DNA from 4 places in the Shewanella mesophila genome. Region 1 is predicted to be linked to each of the others. Evidence: predicted binding sites of a transcription regulator. Region 1 holds the regulator's gene; each other region holds the start of a gene.
The links. The regulator LexA, encoded in region 1, represses DNA repair genes until DNA is damaged. The targets are predictions, from matches to a motif close to TACTGTATNNNNATACAGTA.
Positions count from the first base shown of each region.

Region 1 (3,683 bases):
TTCCAGCGATAACAGCTCAAACCACTTACTTAGCGGCCAGCTTACAACCTCTATAGGCTCAGGCTCATCGCCTTCTAGGCGACTCTCATAAAGATCTTCAGCAACATAGATCTGCATCTTGCTAGCAAAATAACCTGGAGCCAAGCTTAACTCCATAAGATGAGTGAGCTTATTCGCCCCATAGCCGATCTCCTCTTGCAACTCTCGATTTGCCGCCTGTGCTGGTGTTTCACCAGGATCGACTAGGCCTTTGGGGAAGCCTAATTCATAGGAGTGAGTACCCGCAGCATATTCACGCCCCAACAATAATTGGTCATCAAGAATAGGGACAACCATAACCGCGCCACGATTATTCCCTTTCATGCGCTCATACTGGCGCTCGACATCATTAGAGAACTTTAGGTGCACTTGTTCAATCTGAAACAGACGGCTCTTTGCAACAACTTCTGCATGTAAAATCTGTGGCTTCTTGTCCGACATGAATGTCCCTGATAAAAATGGCGTTTGCATCACAGTCCAATCTTACTATGATGTGATTAATCCACAACTCTACCGATGGAATTTTTTCACACCGATTATGTTTCCATGGAATAAGATAGATACAGTGCTACTCGATATGGATGGCACATTACTGGACTTGCATTTTGACAATCACTTCTGGCTCAGCCTAGTGCCTCAAACCCTTAGCCATCAAAAAAACTTGCCGATCGATCGCGCAAAAAACCTAGTAGAAGCCGCCTATGACAAAGTCTTTGGTACCTTAGAGTGGTATTGTCTCGACTACTGGGAGCGAGAACTCCAACTCGATATCATCGCCTTGCACCGCAAGGTTGTCGACAGAATCCAAATGCGCCAAGATAGCATGCCATTTCTAACCGCCTTAGGAGAGCAAGGGAAATCGAGAATCCTAGTGACCAATGCCCATCCAAGCAGCCTCGCACTAAAACTTGAACATACTGATTTAGCCGCAGGTCTAGACCATATGCTATCGAGCCATTCAACGGGATACCCTAAGGAAGCTGCCCAATTTTGGGAGACGCTTTTCACACAATATCAACTCGACCCAAGCCGATGCTTATTCATTGACGATAGTGAACCCATCTTACAAGCCGCACAAAAAGCAGGTGTTGGTTATCTGCTTGGGATTGAGAACCCCGATAGCCAAAAGCCACTAAAAATTTTTAACGACTTCCCAGCAATAGCCGACTATCACGATCTACTCGATGATCTTTTAGCCGAAGAATAGGCACTGCGTCTGTATGAATAAAATGAGAAAGCTAATGGTTTTAGGTAAAAATCTGGTTAATACTTGCACTACCACAAATACTGTATATACTAACAGTTACTGTATGGAAAGACAGGATTGATAATGAGACCATTAACACCCAGGCAAGCTGAAATTTTAGAGCTAATTAAGCGTAATATCGCCGACACGGGCATGCCACCGACCCGAGCTGAAATTGCGCGTAGATTAGGCTTTAAAAGCGCTAATGCCGCCGAAGAACATCTGAAAGCACTGGCGAAAAAAGGCTGCATCGAGATTATGCCAGGTACATCTCGCGGGATAAAACTCACCCAAGAAGATGAGCCAGAAGAATTAGGTTTACCATTAATCGGCCAAGTTGCCGCCGGTGAACCCATACTCGCCCAAGAACACGTCGAGCAACACTATCAGGTCGATCCCAACATGTTTAGGCCCAGTGCCGACTTTCTGCTGCGAGTTCGGGGTGACAGCATGAAGAATATTGGCATCTTAGAAGGCGATCTACTTGCTGTGCATAAAGTAGAGCAAGCGAGGAATGGACAGGTTGTCGTCGCTCGAGTTGAAGATGATGTCACGGTTAAGCGTTTCGAAAAGAAAGGCAACACTGTGTACTTACATGCCGAAAATGAAGAGTATTCACCTATTATTGTTGATCTCACCAACCAGAGCCTAAGCATTGAAGGTTTAGCTGTCGGCGTTATTCGCAACGGAGACTGGCAATGAACAATTTAATCGGTAATGCGCCACGTCATCCCGGCCTCTGGGTTGATATGAATAGCCAACTGAAGCCATCGCATCAAAATACCATTTCAACGGTATCAAGCTGTACTCAAGGTAAAAATGAGTTACAAGCTTTAACTCCTCAACTAGCGAGATTAAGCCAGCAAGGACAATGGGTCGTATTGATCAGCCCACCCAATATTGGCTACAAACAGATGCTCGCCGATGCAGGGGTTCGCATGGACCGCATTCTGCTCGTACATACCAAAGATGAAGTTGAAGCGCTTTGGGCAATGGAAAAAGCACTCACAAGTGGTACATCCAGTGCGGTAATTAGTTGGACGCAATCACTCGATGAACGCGATAATCGTCGCTTACAGATAGTCGCTAAAAACACTCAAGCCCTAGGTGTTGTTATTGAAGATGCAAATAGTCACTTACCTGTAACAGCCCATATGCACGAGGATCTCGGCTTACAACAAGCTTGTTTATTTAGCTCATTTCATTAATTGATTTACTCTGCCTTTCCGTACTAAAGCCCCGCAAGGGGCTTTTTTGTCGCTGTTTTGTTTAGAAAAATAAAATAAAAGTGATCTTGATCAATATTTGAACACAGATTAAGTTAGTAGTAGATATCAACGATTATTTGTTATATCCGAACAATTTAGATGTCGATGTTATTGATTCAATCAGCAGTGATTTATTGAGCCAATACGTTGAAATTAGCCTGATATATTCAGCCGTAAGTGCAAGCGTGGTCACCACCAGCAATAACAATATTTACACCACCAGCGCACTTTGAAGTCATCGTTGCTTTTTTGGGAACCGAAGAGTTTGCATAGAGCCGAGACATACTGTGTGGCTCTTCTTTGTAGTTGCCTTCGCAATTGACAGAGGAGAAGTCTAGTGAAGCAAGTGTTGTATTGTTTGCTGGCGTTGCTGTTTACGCCCCCCATACTCGCAGCCGATATGCCCCTAAATATGACAGAAGGGGTTACAGAGATTAGTGGAAGAGTGTTTGGTCTCCACATGACCATTCTCTACATCTGTTGTGCCATAGGCATTGTGGTCTTTGGTGTGATGATCTATTCGATCATTAACCATCGACGCTCTAAAGGTGCCGTTGCCGCCAACTTCCATGAAAGCACTAAGGTCGAAATAGCCTGGACCATTGTTCCTTTCGTTATCTTGATCATGATGGCTATTCCAGCAACACAAACCCTGATCGCAATGGAAGATCCCAGCGATGCGGACTTGACCATTAAGGTCACGGGCTCCCAATGGAAATGGCATTATAGCTACTTCGATTATGATATCGAGTACTACAGCCTACTTGCAACGCCAAGAACACAGATAGAAGGCAGTGAAGCCAAAGGCGAGCACTATCTGCTTGAAGTTGATAAACCGCTCGTTCTACCTATTAATAAAAAAGTTCGTTTCTTAATGACTTCAGAGGATGTGATCCATTCATGGTGGGTTCCTGCATTTGCGGTGAAAAAAGATGCCAACCCAGGGTTTATCAACGAAGCCTGGACCCGTATCGATAAACCCGGTACCTACCGAGGGCAATGTGCTGAGCTCTGCGGTAAAGACCACGGCTTTATGCCTATCGTCGTCGAAGTGCTTTCTGAAGCCGATTTTGACAACTGGATACAAGCTCAAAAAGCCCAAGCTAGTCTCGCGGCTGCGCAAGCCGAAG
Region 1 is NZ_CP080421.1:113,411-117,093, reverse strand. Features, by position in the region: gene nudE (ADP compounds hydrolase NudE) at 1-480, opposite strand, end outside; gene yrfG (GMP/IMP nucleotidase) at 578-1,246, shown strand; gene lexA (transcriptional repressor LexA) at 1,370-1,987, shown strand; gene K0I73_RS00530 (cell division inhibitor SulA) at 1,984-2,493, shown strand; gene coxB (cytochrome c oxidase subunit II) at 2,891-3,683, shown strand, end outside.

Region 2 (3,683 bases), 1.5 Mb from region 1:
ATGTTTACCGCCGGCGCGAACACAACGTTGCGAGGTTGTCGCTCTGGTATAATCACGCTTGTCTTCGCCAAGAAAGACATCTTTAAACTGGTTCATACCAGCGTTGGTGAACAACAAGGTTGGATCATTACCAGGTACCAGTGAACTGCTGTCCACGACCTGATGACTGTTTCTGCGGAAGAACTCCAAGAAAGCACTTCTCAGCGCTGCAGTGGTTTGATACATGAAATTATCCTGAATTAGATTATATTCTCAGTGACATTTAAGCGTTCACCGATACTCTAGTTAGCCCAACATTATAAGCAGTCTGTTGTTGAACAACCAGAGGTTTAGCCGAGGATAGTAAAAGAAACCGAAAAATAACGGGGAAAAATAAACAGGAATTAAATAGTTTAGTAAAACGAAGAGCCCATAGGCCAATGGATCTTAGTCGACTTCAACCTCTAATGCATAAGCCACTTGTTCGTAAGTAAAACCCTGAGCAAGTAAATAGCGAGTTCTGCGGGCCCTCTCTTTCTGATCCGCAATAGCACCGCTACTAGCAAACTTTTTATCGGCTTTTGACCTTGCCAACTCAAACCAATCACAGCCACTATTATTGAGCGCCGTTTCAATCGTCTCTTTGGATAATCCCTTCTGCGCCATCGACTGACGAATCCGATTATGTCCGTGCCCTTTGCTGATATGAGATCGCAATAAAAGCGCAGCAAAGCGCTGATCATCGAGATATCCATTATCAACACAGCGATCTAACACGGGGTCGATTTCAGTCAGCTCAAAGCCCTTCTGTATCAGCTTGGTTTTTATTTGATGGCGGGAATAGTCGCGGCGGGCAAGTAGCCCAACCGCGATATGCATAGCAGAAGTTGTCATAACAAGTTAAAACTTAAAACACTTCGCCTGTTTCTAGGTCGATATTTTCATCACTGACCGCTGATTCAACGGCAACTTTAGGTCCGCTCAACAACATGGTGCGTAACGCCGTATCAATTTCTGCAGCAATTTCTGGATTATCAGTTAAGAACTTACCAGCATTAGCACGACCTTGACCAATTTTGTCACCTTTATAGCTATACCAAGCACCCGCTTTTTCAATCAGCTTATGCGCGACACCTAAATCGACAAGCTCACCAGTACGGTTAATCCCCTGTCCATATAGTATTTGGAATTCCGCTTGTTTAAATGGTGCTGCAATCTTATTTTTAACTACTTTTACGCGAGTTTCGTTACCGATAACTTCTTCTCGGTCTTTAATCGCACCAGTACGGCGAATATCTAAACGAACAGAGGCATAGAATTTAAGCGCATTACCACCAGTGGTTGTTTCAGGGTTACCAAACATCACACCAATCTTCATACGAATCTGGTTAATGAAGATAAGCAATGTGTTCGATTGCTTAAGGTTACCCGCTAGCTTACGCATTGCTTGGCTCATCATACGCGCCGCTAAGCCCATGTGAGAATCACCAATTTCCCCTTCAATCTCTGCCTTTGGTGTCAACGCTGCAACAGAATCGACAATAATTACATCGACCGCACCGCTACGCGTTAGCGCATCACAAATCTCAAGCGCCTGTTCACCTGTATCTGGTTGAGAACAGAGAAGGTTATCAATATCAACGCCAAGCTTTTGCGCGTAAATAGGGTCAAGTGCATGCTCTGCATCGATAAAGGCACAGACTTTACCATCACGCTGGGCCGCTGCGATCACTTCAAGAGTTAGTGTGGTTTTACCCGACGACTCAGGGCCATAAATTTCAACAATACGTCCTAGTGGCAAACCACCAGCACCAAGTGCAACATCTAATGATAGAGAGCCAGTAGAGATAGTCTCAACATCCATAGAACGGTTTTCACCTAACTTCATGATGGATCCCTTACCAAATTGTTTCTCAATTTGACCAAGAACCGCGTTAAGGGCTTTCTCTTTATTTGCATCTATCTTCATTGTATTGTCCTCTCAATCACAGACGCTGCGCTGTGGTAAATCCGTTAGGATAAAGCGAGTCGTTTAAAATTCACGCAACGCCTTATGTCTCAATATGCAAACTAGTATACTGTACAATCATACAGTATCAAGTGCTGTTGATGATTATTTTTTATCAACTTTAAAACAAGCACTTACTCATAGGTTGAAATTGATCGTTGCTAAATCACACAATTAATAGCCATAAATCATTACCCAGGTTAAATTTATTGTTAATATTGGCGACATCATTTTTATCGTAATCTTGGCGTTATTACACTGAGAATTATTTTGCAGGATACCTTGGTCATTTCATGAACGCAGTTGATATTCAAAGTCTCGAGAAGCATACCCCAATGATGCGTCAATATTTGACGCTAAAAGCCGAAGCGCCCGATATGTTGCTGTTCTATCGCATGGGTGACTTTTACGAGCTATTCTACGATGATGCCAAGTTAGCATCAGAGTTACTGGGAATATCCTTAACGGCTCGTGGAAAAAGTGGTGGCAATCCTATCCCTATGGCTGGGATCCCTTACCACGCGGTAGAAGGCTATCTTGCCAAATTAGTGCAGCTAAGAACATCGGTAGCGATTTGTGAACAAATTGGCGATCCAGCTACATCAAAAGGGCCTGTTGAACGTAAAATAGTACGCATTGTTACGCCAGGGACACTAACTGACGAAGCCTTACTTCAAGAGCGTCAAGATAACCTTTTAGCAGCGGTTTATCACGGAAAAGTCGGCTTTGGCTACGCCACCTTAGACATTTCGTCAGGCCGATTTGTGGTAACAGAACTCGCCACAACTGAAACATTAGAGGCGGAGCTTCAACGCACGAATCCCGCTGAACTGCTGCATAGTGAAGATTTTAATGAGATGGCACTTATTAGTGCTTTTCGCGGCAAACGTCGTCGCCCTGAATGGGAGTTTGACTACGATACCAGCTACAAACTTCTGCTTGAGCAGTTCGGTACGAAAGATCTCTACGGATTTGGTTTAGGCGATGTTAGGCTGTCGATTCAAGCCGCTGGTTGCTTAATGCAATATGTGAAAGATACCCAGCGTACAGCCTTACCTCATATCAACTCCATCGTTAGATTTAATCAATGCGACAGCATCATTTTAGATGCTGCAACCCGCAGAAACCTCGAATTGACCAAAAATTTGCAAGGTGGTACCGATAATACCCTTGCTGCAGTGCTTGATAATACGGCGACCCCCATGGGAAGCCGTATGTTGCAGCGCTGGATCCATGAGCCGCTACGAAACCACAACACTATTAGAGCGCGTCATGATGCAGTTGAAGAACTACTTGATTCTGGTGAATTCGACCAACTACACGACCAATTAAAAGCGCTTGGAGACGTAGAGAGGATCACCGCTCGTTTGGCACTTCGCAGCGCTCGTCCACGAGATTTTGCAAGGCTTCGCCAAGCGCTATCTTTGTTGCCTTCAATTCAGCACTTATTGACCCATTACCAAAGTGCCCATCTGGCCGCCTTAGCCAAGAGCCTAGGCGACTTTCCCAGCGAACATGATCTATTGAGCCGTGCCATCGTCGATAATCCCCCCATGCTGATCCGCGATGGAGGGGTATTGAAGGAAGGCTATAATTCAGAGTTAGACGAATGGCGGGAACTGAGTCGAGGCGCGACAGATTATCTCGAAGACCTAGAAGCGAGAGAAAAACAAGCAACTGGCGCATCCACACTTAA
Region 2 is NZ_CP080421.1:2,964,562-2,968,244, forward strand. Features, by position in the region: gene alaS (alanine--tRNA ligase) at 1-225, opposite strand, end outside; gene K0I73_RS13135 (regulatory protein RecX) at 427-873, opposite strand; gene recA (recombinase RecA) at 887-1,948, opposite strand; gene mutS (DNA mismatch repair protein MutS) at 2,281-3,683, shown strand, end outside.
Region 2: the regulator LexA is predicted to act here: its motif matches at 2,056-2,075, upstream of recA (recombinase RecA).

Region 3 (3,683 bases), 2.0 Mb from region 1:
ACCTCGTTTGAACAACAGCTCGATGATGCCAGCTCGAGTGGCCTCAGTGCCTAAGCCATCGGTATCTTTAAGGATCTTACGAATATCAGGATTAGAAACGTAACGGTTAATGCCCGTCATCGCGGCAAGCAAGGTCGCATCGGTAAACGCTTTTGGCGGCTGAGTATGCTTCTCAAGCAATTCACCTTGACCCGAGTGCAAGGTTTGCCCCTCTATCAGTCGTGGAAGCAACTGTAAATCGTCGCTGTCATTATCTCTTTGTGAAGGCTTGTTAGCTGATTTAGGAAACAGCTGTTTCCAGCCTAGAGACTTCTCCTGCTTAGCTTTGGTCTTAAATCGTCCCTTTTCTATTTCAATTTCCACTTCGGTTTCATGGTACCGATATACAGGATAAAACTGCGCGAGGTATTGCCTGGCGACATGCAGATAGATCTGTTTCTCAGCTTGGGTTAAACCCGATAAGTTTGCCACCTTTTCGGTGGGAACGATGGCATGGTGTGCATCCACTTTTTTGTCATTCCATGCCTTAGATTTTATCTTAGGATCGGGGCTATCAATACCTTCGACTAATTCACTCGCCCCTTTTAACACCGCAGCAATAACACTTGGGGCAAGCACAAACTGCTCCTTAGGAAGGTATCGGCTATCCGACCTAGGATAGGTAATTAACTTATGTTTTTCATAGAGTGACTGGCACGTATCGAGCACAGCCTTTGCGCTCATACTAAATCGCTTCGCCGCATCAATCTGCAGCGCCGAAAGACTATAGGGTAAAGGTGGGCTTTGTTGTTTATCGCTGCTTTGAAGTGATGTCACCTGAGCGCTTTTATCTGTGATCCGTCCAACCACGTTCAGGGCTAATCCTCTAGACAAAACTCGCCCATCTTCGTCCATGTAGGGGCGACATGCATCACTGGGCAGCCATTTCGCTTTGAATGTTTCTTGCTTATCGGTGTAAAGATTTGCAAGCACTTCATAGAAAGGTTTGCTAACAAAGCCAGCAATTGCCTCATCACGACGCACCACAAGTCCCAGCAGTGGTGTCTGTACCCGACCAACAGATAACACGCCTTGGTAACCCACCTTGCGACCTTGCAAGGTATAGGCGCGAGTCATATTCATGCCGTAAAGCCAATCAGCCCTTGACCGCGCTAATGCCGATGTCGATAACGGGATAAATTCACGGTTAGATCTAAGTTGCCCCAAGGCTCGCTTCACCGCTGGCGGATTTAAGTCGCTCACCAACAAGCGCCGAGTTTGATTAAGTTTATTACCTTTAACGCCAAGATGAGCGATGACTTCATCGACGAGCAACTGTCCCTCACGATCGGGATCTCCAGCGTTGACCAGCTGAGTCGCCTGCTTCACTAAGCCTCGCAATACCGTCAACTGGCTGCGAGTTTTTGGTTTAGGTTTCATCTTCCACTCTTGTGGAACGATGGGCAAGTGTTCAAACTTCCATGATTTGAACGCGGCATCATAGCTGTCTGGCTCAGCTTGCTCTAACAAGTGACCAATACACCAAGAAACGCAATCGCCATTTGCAGCCGTAATAAACCCCTCCCCCTTTTTCAATGGTTTAGGTAATACATCGGCAATAGCCCTGCCTAGACTCGGTTTCTCTGCGATATATAAAATCATAACCCAACAAATACTGTATAAATTAACAGTAACTTTAACTCAGCAAAGTGAATGGCGCAAACTCAAAATACTTTTGCTGCTTACAACACGTACTTTGTAAATTCAATTGAGAATGATTCTCATCTAAAGCTAATATCTTTAGTTAATACCTTTAGTTAATATCTATCGTTGATATAGTCACAACCCATTTTGGGAGTCTAAAAATGAATACCATCACAGCGACTAACAATCGATTGGACCAAGTGCTCATCTATCAATTTTTGTTAGTAGCAGCCGTACTTTTATTAGTAGCGCCGCTCGCTACAAAAGGCGCTGCGCCAGAGATAGAATTGATGTTTAGCCTACAAATCATACTGACGAGCATAGCTACTTTAGTCGCCATTTTTATTAAGCAAGCGATTAACCGCACCTCCATCTCGATACTTTTTGGCATTTGGTTACTCGTTTGGGTGACGCATTTGTCCTAGTTCTGATTGGTCAGTTAATAATGAGGTCCTAAATATCCTAAGGTCAAGGCTCGCACTGCCACTGATAGACAGCTCATCTTTGATTGAATTACCCCCAAAAGCCCATAGAGTGACTCATTAAGTGAGCGGGTGAAAGCACAGACCTCAAAGAGACATAGCTCGAAGGTAAACATAAGATTGAAGTTGAAACTCTAAGGTAGTAGTAAAAATCATTGAAATAGAAGCAATATAAGAAAAAGAATTAACGGTAAAAAAAAACTGTGATTTAAAAAATCATTGATGACCAAGACGCAATTAATGCTCTTGGCCACCAAAGTAAACTCGGATTAGGTTTTCAGCTTACCTAACTGTTGATGTTGCTGGGCAACTAAATCGGCGAGGCTCATACTACTTTGCTGCGCTTCATCTGCCAGACGCGCTAACTCTGAAGCAGAGTCAGAGATCCCGGTAATGTTCCGGTTGACCTCTTCGGTGACAGCACTTTGCTCCTCCGCTGCTGTCGCAATGTGGGTAACCTGACTAGAGACCTCTTCGATTTGACTCACAATAGTGTTAAGTGAATTTAAAGCCGACTCAGTTTGCTCTACCGCACGCTGCGCGCCATTTACACCTTGGTCAATGATGTTTGAGGCACTGTTAACCTCTTTTTGTAATGACTCAATTAGCTTACTAATCTCATCGGTCGAGCTTTGAGTTTTCGATGCCAACGCCCTAACCTCGTCAGCCACCACCGCAAAGCCTCGTCCTTGCTCACCAGCACGCGCCGCTTCAATTGCAGCATTTAAAGCCAGCAAATTAGTTTGTTCGGCAATCGCACTGATCACTTCTAAAATTTTACTGATGTTGGTACTGCTATCTGCGACCTTACTGACCGCTTCTTTCGCCAACAATGATTCCTGAGACATATTGGTCACAAAATCCATCGCCTTGCTCAAGCTATCCTCGCCCGCTTTAACATTCGCCGTCATGGCTTCTGTTTCTGCTGCGGTTTGCTCGGATGCTTTGGCGACCTCAAGGGCTGTAGCACTCATCTCATTAACGGCCGTGACCACGCTTTCTATCTCACTGTACTGACGGTTTACACTGTCTCGAGTCTGCTGCGCAATACCCGCCGCGGTTTGGCTTTCATCTTGCGAACGAGAAGCTAACTCTTTGAGTTCACTGATTAACAGCCTTAACTTAGTAATGAAGCCATTAATACCACCGCCCAGCGCAATAAGTTCGGCATGGGACTCAACCGTTATAGATTGAGTTAAATCACCCTCGGCACTTGCTAAGTTCTCTACTCGGCTTTGAATCACCTTCAAGGGCGCAATAATGGAGCGGATCACTAGACTAATCGTTATCACTGCAATGACAGACACGATACTGCCGACAATCAGCAATAAACTACCAAGAGAACTGGCCATCGCAGACATTGCATTGTCCATCTCTAGCGCCGCCTTATAAGCATCGGCTTTATTTACTTCTATGACTAACGACCACTGAGCACCTGCTACGGCAATATCGATAGGATAAGCCACAACAATATTATCTGCTTGCTCTAAATATCCGCCATTGTTGTTTAGCTTTTGA
Region 3 is NZ_CP080421.1:2,486,468-2,490,150, forward strand. Features, by position in the region: gene K0I73_RS10845 (DNA topoisomerase III) at 1-1,641, opposite strand, end outside; gene K0I73_RS10850 (hypothetical protein) at 1,845-2,108, shown strand; gene K0I73_RS10855 (methyl-accepting chemotaxis protein) at 2,435-3,683, opposite strand, start outside.
Region 3: the regulator LexA is predicted to act here: its motif matches at 1,653-1,672, upstream of K0I73_RS10845 (DNA topoisomerase III).

Region 4 (3,683 bases), 530 kb from region 1:
CGACGGCGCTTCAAATCAAATGAACATCGAGCAACTAACTCGACTCAGCCAACAGACAGACGGCTATGAGAAAGGTTATGCCCTATACCGTCTCGCTATCAATGCCAACATTTTGGGACAAAAAAGCAAAGCATTGTCAGCGCTCCAAGAAGCGGAATCACTGTTAGCTTCCGAGCAAGATAATGGCGAAGTTGCCACGCTGCTGGCGGCAATCTATGGTATGCAGATTGGCTTAGATCTCACCAAAGGGCGTAGCTATGGCCCCAAAGTGTCAGCCGCGATCAATACAGCCGAAAACCTCGTACCCGATAGTCCAAGACTTGCACTCGTCAAAGCCATTTCGGCCTATTCGACACCAGTTGAATATGGCGGCAGTATGCAGCATGCTATTGAGTTAGGAAGTAGAGCAATTGAGTTGTTTGAAAAACCTTGCGATAACATCTGTTGGGGATATGCCGAAGCCTATACTTGGAGAGGCCTTGCTAAGCAAAACTTAGGCGATCAACAAGGCGCGGTTGCAGACTGGAAAGCCGCGCTACGGGTTCAAAGTGATTACGCCTGGGCAAGCTTTTTACTCAAGCAAAATCAGTAATGATGTTAAGTTTATCCGGAGCCATAAAAAGCTCCGGGTCTTATAGAGAATATGACCATGAATAAAGTTAACCTCATAGCTCACCATCAACTAGATCAAACAAAAAAGGTCGAAGATAAACTAGCGTGGATCTATCTTATCAATCTAGGCTTTTATCTGATCCCGCTATTTGTTCAAACTATGCCGCTATGACATATTGCAGTCAGTCTAGCAACGCTAATCCCCTTTATTTACTGCTATTTCTGGGCATATCGCAGCCCAAGTACTGAAGCTCATAAGCCTATAATGGCCATGATAGCCATAGGCATCGCCATTACACCTATCAATTCAGGCTCTCTGTCACTATTTACGTTTGCAGGATTCTTTATCGGCTTTAACTACTCATTACGTATAGCTTTCTATTGTCTTATTGCGATGGCAGCTATATTAGCGATGCTCAGCTCCCTATTCGATTTCCACTATTACTTTATGGTGTACGGCACTGCTTTAATCGCCGGCGTTGGCTTCTTTGGCGTTGCCGAGCAAAAACGAGTCGCGACAAAACTGGCTGAACATCGAAGTCAGCAAGAGATCACTCAACTTGCGACAATGTTGGAGCGAGAGCGAATCGCGAGGGATCTGCATGACATTATGGGCCACTCCCTCTCATCTATCTCACTCAAAGCCGAATTAGCTCAAAAGCTTTTAGCCAAGAGTAAACTTGACCAAGCTAGCGCTGAATTACAGGAGCTTAACGCCATTGCTCGCGATAGTTTGAGTCAGATACGTCAAACCGTCTCAGGTTATAAACATAAAGGCTTAGCTTCCAGCGTGACCTACCTGTGCCAAGCATTACGAGACAAAGGGATGAGCGTTACCTTGAAGGGCGATATTCCACAGCTACCGCCAGATATAGAGACCCATGTGATCTTAAGCTTGACCGAACTTTGCAATAACATCATCCGCCATAGCAGTGCAAGTCACTGCGACATCGTCTTCGCTGATACGGAAGGTGCGCTCTCAATCACTGTAACTGATGATGCGTCTATCGCCTCTATTAACGAGGGAAATGGACTTACTGGTATACGAGAACGACTGGCTCAATTTGGTGGTACACTCGATTATCAGTTAAACACCAACACCCACTTTACGCTGACATTGCCACGCTAAGGATAAGCATGAGAATACTACTGGCTGAAGATCAAGCCATGGTCCGAGGGGCATTAGCGGCACTGCTGTCCCTAGAAGGAGAGTTTGAAGTGATTCAGGCTAAAGACGGCAATGAGGCTCTCGCGCTATTAAAGCGCGATAGTTTTGATCTGCTGCTGACCGATATTGAGATGCCCGGTTACACAGGTCTCGAACTCGCCGACTGGTGTAACACACAAGCCTCACCGATTAAGGTGATTATCCTGACCACCTTTGGCAGAGCGGGCTACATCAAACGAGCAATAGAAGCGGGAGTTGGCGGCTTTCTACTAAAAGATGCGCCATCAGACTCACTCATTGAAGCCATAGGATTGATCGCTAAAGGTAAGCGAGTTATCGATCCCGAACTGGCTATCATGGCCGTAGGCGAGCAAGACCCACTCAACGATAAAGAACGCCGAGCATTACGATTAGCCAGTGACGGACGTAGCACAGCCGAAATTGCCGATACCCTATTTATCGCCGAAGGCACCGTCCGTAATTATTTATCTGAGGCGATCGCCAAACTGAACGCAACCAATCGAATTGATGCGGCCCGTATTGCCAAACAAAAGGGATGGCTATAGCGACAGTGATATAGCAAACCTCAACGAAATTGCGGCAAGATTGCGTTCACATCAAACTCTGATAATATATGTATATATTTACAGTGATTGAGTTATCAAACTTCTAAATGACTCAATTAATCAAATGGGTATAAAGCGTGGATAGACTCGATCTTATGGCTGTAACTGAGTTAAAAGGCGTGGCGACCAAAATGGCGCAGCGGCTAGAAAAGCTCGGCATAAAAACAGTCCAAGACCTATTGTTTCATCTACCGCTACGCTACGAAGATCGTACTCAAATATACCCGATAGCTGCACTTTATCCTGGCAGCTATGGCACCATCGAAGCCACGATTCAATCATCACAAATTATTCAGGGTCGTAAGCGCATGCTCACCTGCACGGTGAGAGATGAAACCGGCATGGTGACACTGCGCTTCTTTAATTTCTCGGTTGCACAGCGCAATGGCTTACAAAACGGTGCCACGATCCGCGCCTATGGTGAGATACGTCGCGGCAAACATCATCCAGAAATTATTCATCCAGAGTACAAGGTTATCCACTCTGATAGCGACCTGAACTTGAGTGAGACTTTAACGCCAATTTATCCCACGACAGAGGGGCTAAAACAGGCCAGTTGGATCAAACTTACCGAACAAGCACTAGCATTACTCGCCCATGGTGGACTAAAAGAGTTATTACCACCTCAGCTGCAGCCAAATCAGATGTCGCTGATCGACGCGCTACAACTATTGCACCGCCCCCCGATCGGCGTAGCCCTCTATGAACTAGAACAAGGCACTCATCCTGCGCAGCAAAGATTGATCCAAGAGGAGCTACTAGCCCATAACCTCAGCATGTTAAAACTGAGACAGCGCAGCAATCATGACGCCGCAGTATCAATGACAGCGACTGGTCAGCTACTCACCCCATTTCTCGCATCACTACCCTTTAAACCTACTGGAGCACAGCAGCGAGTCGTTGCCGATATCACCGCCGATTTAGCGTTAAGCCATCCTATGATGCGTTTAGTACAAGGCGATGTGGGTTCAGGCAAAACACTCGTGGCTGCCCTAGCCGCACTGCAAGCCATAGAGAGTGGCTACCAAGTTGCTATGATGGCGCCAACAGAACTGCTAGCAGAGCAACATGCTACAAACTTCGCCGCTTGGTTTGAACCTCTTGGCTTAACCGTTGGCTGGTTAGCAGGCAAACTCAAGGGCAAGGCACGCAGTCAATCATTAGCACAGATAAAAAGCGGTGAAGCCCACATCGTTATTGGCACCCATGCGATTTTCCAGGAACAAGTGGAATTTAATAAACTGGCGCTAATTATTATCGATGAACAACACAGATTT
Region 4 is NZ_CP080421.1:3,911,297-3,914,979, forward strand. Features, by position in the region: gene K0I73_RS17195 (tetratricopeptide repeat protein) at 1-592, shown strand, start outside; partial or broken gene K0I73_RS17200 (sensor histidine kinase) at 650-1,741, shown strand; gene K0I73_RS17205 (response regulator transcription factor) at 1,750-2,346, shown strand; gene recG (ATP-dependent DNA helicase RecG) at 2,484-3,683, shown strand, end outside.
Region 4: the regulator LexA is predicted to act here: its motif matches at 2,413-2,432, upstream of recG (ATP-dependent DNA helicase RecG).